DNA from 2 places in the Halomonas sp. B23F22_20 genome. Region 1 is predicted to be linked to the other one. Evidence: predicted binding sites of a transcription regulator. Region 1 holds the regulator's gene; the other holds the start of a gene.

Evidence for each region. Region 1 encodes PhoB, which activates phosphate uptake and scavenging genes when phosphate is short. Its sites were predicted from a motif close to TGTCATANNNNTGTCANA; they were not measured.
Region 2: the regulator PhoB is predicted to act here: its motif matches at 1,359-1,376, upstream of ACGTN6_RS01210 (PstS family phosphate ABC transporter substrate-binding protein).

Annotation. Positions count from the first base shown of each region.
Region 1 is NZ_JBIEKH010000004.1:66,520-69,933, reverse strand. It holds gene ACGTN6_RS03885 (chorismate--pyruvate lyase family protein) at 1-196, shown strand, start outside; gene ubiA (4-hydroxybenzoate octaprenyltransferase) at 423-1,316, shown strand; gene phoB (phosphate regulon transcriptional regulator PhoB) at 1,402-2,091, shown strand; gene phoR (phosphate regulon sensor histidine kinase PhoR) at 2,093-3,414, shown strand, end outside.
Region 2 is NZ_JBIEKH010000001.1:260,682-264,095, forward strand. It holds gene ACGTN6_RS01205 (multidrug effflux MFS transporter) at 68-1,252, shown strand; gene ACGTN6_RS01210 (PstS family phosphate ABC transporter substrate-binding protein) at 1,437-2,450, shown strand; gene pstC (phosphate ABC transporter permease subunit PstC) at 2,562-3,414, shown strand, end outside.

The DNA.
Region 1 (3,414 bases):
ACTGGGGCACTGGCTGTTCCGCCAGCCAGGCCTGGAGCGAGGCCCCATCGAGGTCAGCGCCGACCCGGCCCCCTTTCGAACATCGCCAGGCCCCTGGGGCCGCCGCTCGGTGCTGCGTCATGGCCACTTCGCGGTGCTGGTCCAGGAGTTCTTCCTCGACGACATGGCGGATGACCTGGCGCTTCCGGCACGGTAGGCTGCTCCAGGAGCCTGTCGGACTTAACGCTGATCTGCTACGAAGCCCGGGCTGTCGGCCACATTCATTCGATCTGATTCGTTGAATAGCGGGCTATTCGCTTCATCAGATCGATAAACTTGTCGCGAAATCCATGATTCTCGCGACGATCGATCAAATCCGACAGGCTCCCAGGCATCGACTGAAACCCGTGTCGTCCGACCCGACCCATCGAGAAGAGACCCGAATGGAACGTTCGCTGATGCGCCCCAGGGGGCTGGCCCGGCTGCCCGATTTCCTGCACCTGACCCGGCTCGACCGCCCCATCGGCACCTGGCTGCTGATGTGGCCGACACTATGGGCCCTCTGGGTGGCCGCCGAGGGGATTCCCGAGCGACGGCTGCTGCTGATCTTCGTCGCCGGCGTCTATCTGATGCGCGCCGCGGGCTGCGTGGTCAACGACTACGCCGACCGCCACTTCGACGGCCATGTCAAACGCACCAAGGACCGCCCCCTGGCCACCGGGCGCATCAGCGAGGGCGAAGCCAAGGCGCTGTTCGTGTCCCTGGTGCTGGCAGCCTTCGCGCTGGTGTGGTTCACCAACCCCTTCACCGTGATGCTCTCGGTGGGCGGCATCATCCTGGCCTTCGTCTACCCCTTCATGAAGCGCTATACCCACCTGCCCCAGGTGGTACTGGGGGCGGCCTTTTCATGGGCGATCCCCATGGCCTTTGGCGCGGTGCTCGGTCATCTGCCTCTCGAGGCGTGGCTGCTGTTCGCCGCCAACGTGCTGTGGACCGTGGCCTATGACACCGAGTACGCCATGGTCGACCGCGACGACGACTTGCGCATCGGCATAAAGTCCACCGCGGTGCTGTTCGGCCGCGCCGACAAGCTGATCATCGGCCTGCTGCAGCTGGCGACCCTCGCCCTGCTGGCCTGGGCCGGGCAGCGGCTCGAACTGGGCGGTTTCTTCTGGCTGGGGCTCGCCGCCATGGCGGCCACCTTCGTCCACCAGCAGCGACTGATCCGCCATCGAGAACGCGAGCGCTGCTTCCAGGCCTTCCTCAACAACCACTGGTCGGGACTGCTGCTATTCGCCGGTATCGCGCTCTCGCTATGGCCCGGTATGGGCGCCTGACAGACGACGGCTGTCACGGTATTGTCACAAGGACATGCTGTCATCGTCACCAACCTGTCATTGACCTTGACCATGAGGCCCCGGGATGACCGCCAAGACCGTACTGATCGTCGATGATGAGGCGCCGATCCGCGAAATGATCGCCGTGGCGCTGGAGATGGCCGACTATCGCGTCCTCGAGGCGGACAATGCCCAGGCCGCCCATGCCATCGTCGTCGACCACCAACCCGACCTGGTGCTGCTGGACTGGATGATGCCCGGCACCAGCGGTATCGAGCTCGCCCGCCGGCTCAAGCGCGAGGAGAGCACCGCCGAGCTTCCGATCATCATGCTCACCGCCAAGGGCGAGGAGGACAACAAGATCCAGGGGCTGGAATCGGGAGCCGACGACTACATCACCAAGCCTTTCTCCCCGCGGGAGCTGGTGGCCCGCCTGAAGGCGGTGCTGCGCCGGGCCACTCCGCGAGGCGTCGAGGAGCCGGTGGAAGTCGAGGGGCTGATGCTCGACCCGGTGAGCCACCGCGTCAGCATCGACGGCCATTCCCTGGAGATCGGCCCCACCGAGTATCGGCTGCTGCAGTTCTTCATGACCCATCAGGAACGCGCCTACACCCGCGGCCAGTTGCTCGACCAGGTATGGGGCGGCAACGTCTACGTCGAGGAGCGCACGGTGGACGTACATATTCGCCGCCTGCGCAAGGCCCTGGGCGAACCGCACCAGCAGCTGATCCAGACCGTGCGCGGTACCGGCTACCGCTTCTCCACCAAGGGCTGACGTGGGCCGGCTGTGGCGACGCGAACTGTGGCGGCTGGGGGCCCTGGTGGCCGCCGGCGCCCTGGTCGGCTGGCCCTTCGCCCTGATCGGCGTCGGCATCGCCGTGGGGCTGGGCCTGTATCTTTTCTATCATCTGCGCCAGCTGCACGCCCTGCAGGAATGGCTGACCCACCATCCCCATGACGAGCCCCCTGCAGCATCCGGACTGTGGGGCGAACTGTTCGACAGGCTATACCGCTACCAGAAAGGCCAGCGCATCACCCAGCGGCGCCTGCGCGATACCCTGCGGCGCATCCAGGAGTCTTCCGAGGCCATGCGCGACAGCGTGGTGATGCTCGACCGCCACGGCGACATGGAGTGGTGGAACAGCGCCGCCGAGCGCATGCTGGGCCTGCAACCGGCTCACGACCGAGGCCAGCACATCACCAACCTGCTGCGCGACCCGCGCTTCGTCGACTACTTCCACGCCCGGGCCTACCGCGAGCCGCTGACGCTGTCGTCGCCGATCGACGAGAACATGATCCTGCAGTTTCAGATCACCCTGTACGGCGACGACGAGCGGCTACTGATGGCCCGCGACATCACCCGCCTTCACCGACTCGAGCAGATGCGCCGCGACTTCGTGGCCAACGTCTCCCACGAGCTGCGCACCCCGCTCACCGTGCTGGCAGGCTACCTCGAGACTTACGGCGACATGGCCGAGCTGCTGCCCGATCGGCTCGCCCGGGGCATCGGACAGATGCAGAGCCAGACCCAGCGCATGCAGAACCTGGTCAACGACCTGCTGCTGCTGTCGCGCCTGGAGAATGACCGGGGCGGCCAGGACGACGTTCGTCTCGACCCGGCCAGCCTGCTCGAGGCAGTGCGCCGCGACGCCGAGGTGCTGTCCGACGGTCGGCACCGGTTCGAGGTCGAGGTCGAGGAGCCCCGCGGCTTGCTCGGCTCAGAGAAGGAACTGCACAGCGCCGTTTCCAACCTGGCCTTCAACGCCGTGCGCTACGCCGGCGAGGACAGCCGCATCGTACTACGCTGGCGCCCCTGGCAGGGCGGCGCCTGCCTGGAGGTGGAAGACGACGGCGAAGGCATCGATCCGCTGCACATCCCGCGGCTGACCGAGCGTTTCTACCGCGTCGACAAGGGCCGCAGCACCGCCACCGGCGGCACCGGCCTGGGGCTGGCGATCGTCAAGCATGTGCTGCTGCGACACGGCGCCCGACTGGAGATCGACTCGCGTCTCGGCGAGGGCGCGACCTTCCGCTGCATCTTCCCCGCCGAGCGCCTGACCGCAGCCACTGCTGCGGGGGAGGAGTCGACTTTGGGCCT
Region 2 (3,414 bases), on a different contig from region 1:
GATCCCGGCAAGAGGCTGGCACTTGGGTTACCATTAGCGCCCTAGTGGATATTGTTCTGGAGGCTCCTTGTCCCTCAATGCCCGACGCGTGGCCCTGCTGGTCGCCATCAATACCGCCCTGGCCCCCTTCGCCATCGATGCCTATCTGCCGGCCATGCCGGCGCTGGCCGCGGCGGTGGGGGAAAGCATTCACCACACCGAGCTGTCGATCAGCATCTTCCTGCTCGGCTTCGCCTTCGGCCAGCTGGCCGGCGGGCCGATGTCCGATCGCCTGGGGCGCCGCCCGGTGCTGCTGACCGGGCTGGTGGTCTTCCTGCTGGCCAGCCTGATGATCATCCAGGTGGATACCTTGGGCGAGCTGCTGACCTGGCGCTTCGTTCAGGCCCTCGGCGGCGGAGCCTGCGTGGTCAATTCGGCGGCCATCGTGCGTGACTGCTTCAGCGGGCGCGAGGCGGCCAAGGTGATGTCGACCATGGCGATGATCCTGATGTTGGCGCCGCTGGTGGCGCCGGCGGTGGGCAGCGGCCTGCTGTATCTGGCCGATTGGTGGCTGATCTTCGCCTTCCTGGCCGCTTATGCGGCCTTCCTGCTGTGGTTCATGGGCACCCGGCTGCCGGAGACACGGGCCCCTGATGCCCCGGTGGCCTCGCCGCGCCAGGTGCTTCGCAACTACGCCAGCGTGCTGCGTCATCGCGAGGGCATGGGTTATGTGCTCTCCGTAGCTGCGACCTTCTCCGGGATGTTCGCCTTCATCACCGCCTCGCCCTTTCTCTACATGACCCACTACGGCGTGTCACCGGCGGTCTATCCGCTGGTGTTCGGCGCCAATGTGGTGGTCATGGCGCTCTCCAACCGGGTCAACATCCGCCTGCTGCGGCGGCGCACGCCACAGCAGAACATGCGCCTGGGGCTGGGCGTGCAATTCGGTGTGGCCATTGCCCTGGTGGCGCTGGTGGCCACCGGGTTGGATTCGCTGGTGAACGTGGTGCCGCTGATCATGCTGTTCATGGGAATGGTCGGGTTGATCACACCCAACGCCATCGCCTCGCTGCTCGAGCATTTCAGCCACATGAGCGCTACCGCCACGGCACTGCTGGGCTGCATACAGTTCACCTGTGGGGCCCTGGCCGGTGTGGTGGTGAGTGCTTTCGAGGTCGACAGTGCCTGGCCGATGGTGCTGACCATGCTACTGGTGTCGCTGGCCGGCAACCTGGCCCTGCGGCGACTGGTGGGGCGCGCCGCCCTCCACTGAGATGGCTTTCCTCCGCGCCGACCGCTCGGTCGGTGCTGCCCTGGCCGCTGGGTGCCAGGGCGACTGTTTCCCTTCGCCGACGATGCGGTCGGCACGAGTTAGCACTTGTCATGAAGCTGTCATTTTCGTGGGGCATCGTGTGTCTCGCGCAGGATGATCACTTCTCAGAACAGGAGCTTTCTCCATGAACCGCATCCTCAAGACCACCGCTATCGCTGCCGCCGTCATGGGCGTGGTCGGTGTCGCCCAAGCCCGCGACCAGGTTCGCATCGTCGGGTCCAGCACCGTCTATCCGTTTGCCAGCTACGTGGCCGAGGAATTCGGCGCCACCACCGACTATCCGACCCCGGTTATCGAGTCCACCGGTTCCGGCGGTGGCCTGCGCCTGTTCTGCAACGGCGTCGGCGACGATACCCCGGACATCACCAACGCCTCGCGCCGCATGAAGCCCTCCGAGTTCGAGCGCTGCGCCGAGAACGGCGTGACCGACATCACCGAGGCCTTCGTTGGCTATGACGGCATCGCCTTCGCTCAGTCCAGTGCCAACGAGGCCATGAACCTGAGCCGCGAGCAGCTGTTCCTGGCCCTGGCCGCCCAGGTCCCGGTCGACGGTGAACTGGTCGACAACCCCTACACCCAGTGGAGCGACATCGACGCGTCGCTGCCGGATCGCGAGATCGCCGTCTACGGGCCGCCCACCACTTCCGGCACCCGCGACGCCTTCGAGGAGCTGGTGATGGAAGCCGCCTCAGAGGACATGGAGGCCTACGGCGGCGAGGGCTACACCGACATCCGTGCCGATGGCGCCTTCATCGACGCCGGCGAGAACGACAACCTGATCGTTCAGCGCCTGGCCGAGAACACCGACGCCTTCGGTATCTTCGGCTACTCCTTCCTCGAGGAGAACGCCGACAGCTTGATCGGTTCCAGCATCGACGGCGTCGAGCCGACCCCGGAGGCCATCGGCAGCGGTGAGTATCCGGTGTCCCGTTCGCTGTTCTTCTACGTCAAGAACCAGCACGCCGACGAGGTCCCGGCCATGAACGCGTACGCCAACATGTTCATGAGCGAGCAGATGATCGGCGATCTCGGCTACCTCAAGGGCATTGGCCTGATTCCGGCGCCGGAAGACATGCGTGCCGAGGCCCGCAGCGCGGTCGAGAATCACGAGGCACTCGAGCTGGCCGACCTCAAGTAAGAGGCCGGGTTCCAGCCCTGAACCGGCCGGCAGCCAGGGGCTGTCGGCCGGCGCACGTTCCGGCGGGGTGCCGGTTTGGGCCCCGCGGATCCATTCCGCCGAGAGACACCTATGCAGACCAATCAACTCCTCGCTCTGTTCTGCGGCACCTTGCTGGTGCTGGGTCTGATAGCCTTCTTCCTGGGACGGGCCAAGGCCGCCAAGGTGCGCGCCGCCGGCATGTCCATGTACGCCCAGCCCGATCAGTACGCCTGGTTCAGCGTGCTGACCACCGCCGGGCCGGCGATTGTCGTGGGAGCGGTCGGCGCCTTCGCGATGCTGCTGCTGGGCGCGGCGATTCCGCCCCTCTACCTGTTGGCTGCCAGCATGGTCGTGGCCTGTGCGGGATTGGCCGCCGGCATCGGTCTGGTGCGCCCTGACTTCCATGCGCGCAAGGCCATCGAGCGGGTCATCCGCTTCATCCTGGCCGGCGCCGCGCTGATCTCGATCTTCACGACATTCGGGATCTTGATCTCCATCGTGGGGGAGGCCATCCGCTTCTTCCAGATGCAGAGTTTCTGGGACTTCATCACCGGCACCACCTGGAATCCCGGGGCCAGCTTCCTCGAGGCCGCCGGACGCGCCGAGGAAGGCGGCAGTGCCGCCCAGTTCGGCTCGGTGCCGCTGTTTGCCGGCACCTTCATGATCTCCGCCATCGCCATGCTGGTGGCGATCCCCGTGGGGCTGCTGGCGGCGATCTACATGGCCGAGTTCGCGCCGGCGCGCGTGCGGACCCTGGCCAAGCCGGTACTCGAGGTGCTGGCCGGCATTCCCACCGTGGTCTATGGCTTCTTCGCCGCCATCACCGTGGCGCCGATCATCGTCGACGTAGCCGGCGCGCTTGGCTTCGAGGCCTCCTTCAACAACGCCCTGGCCCCCGGCATCGTCATGGGCATCATGATCATCCCGTTCATCTCCTCGCTGT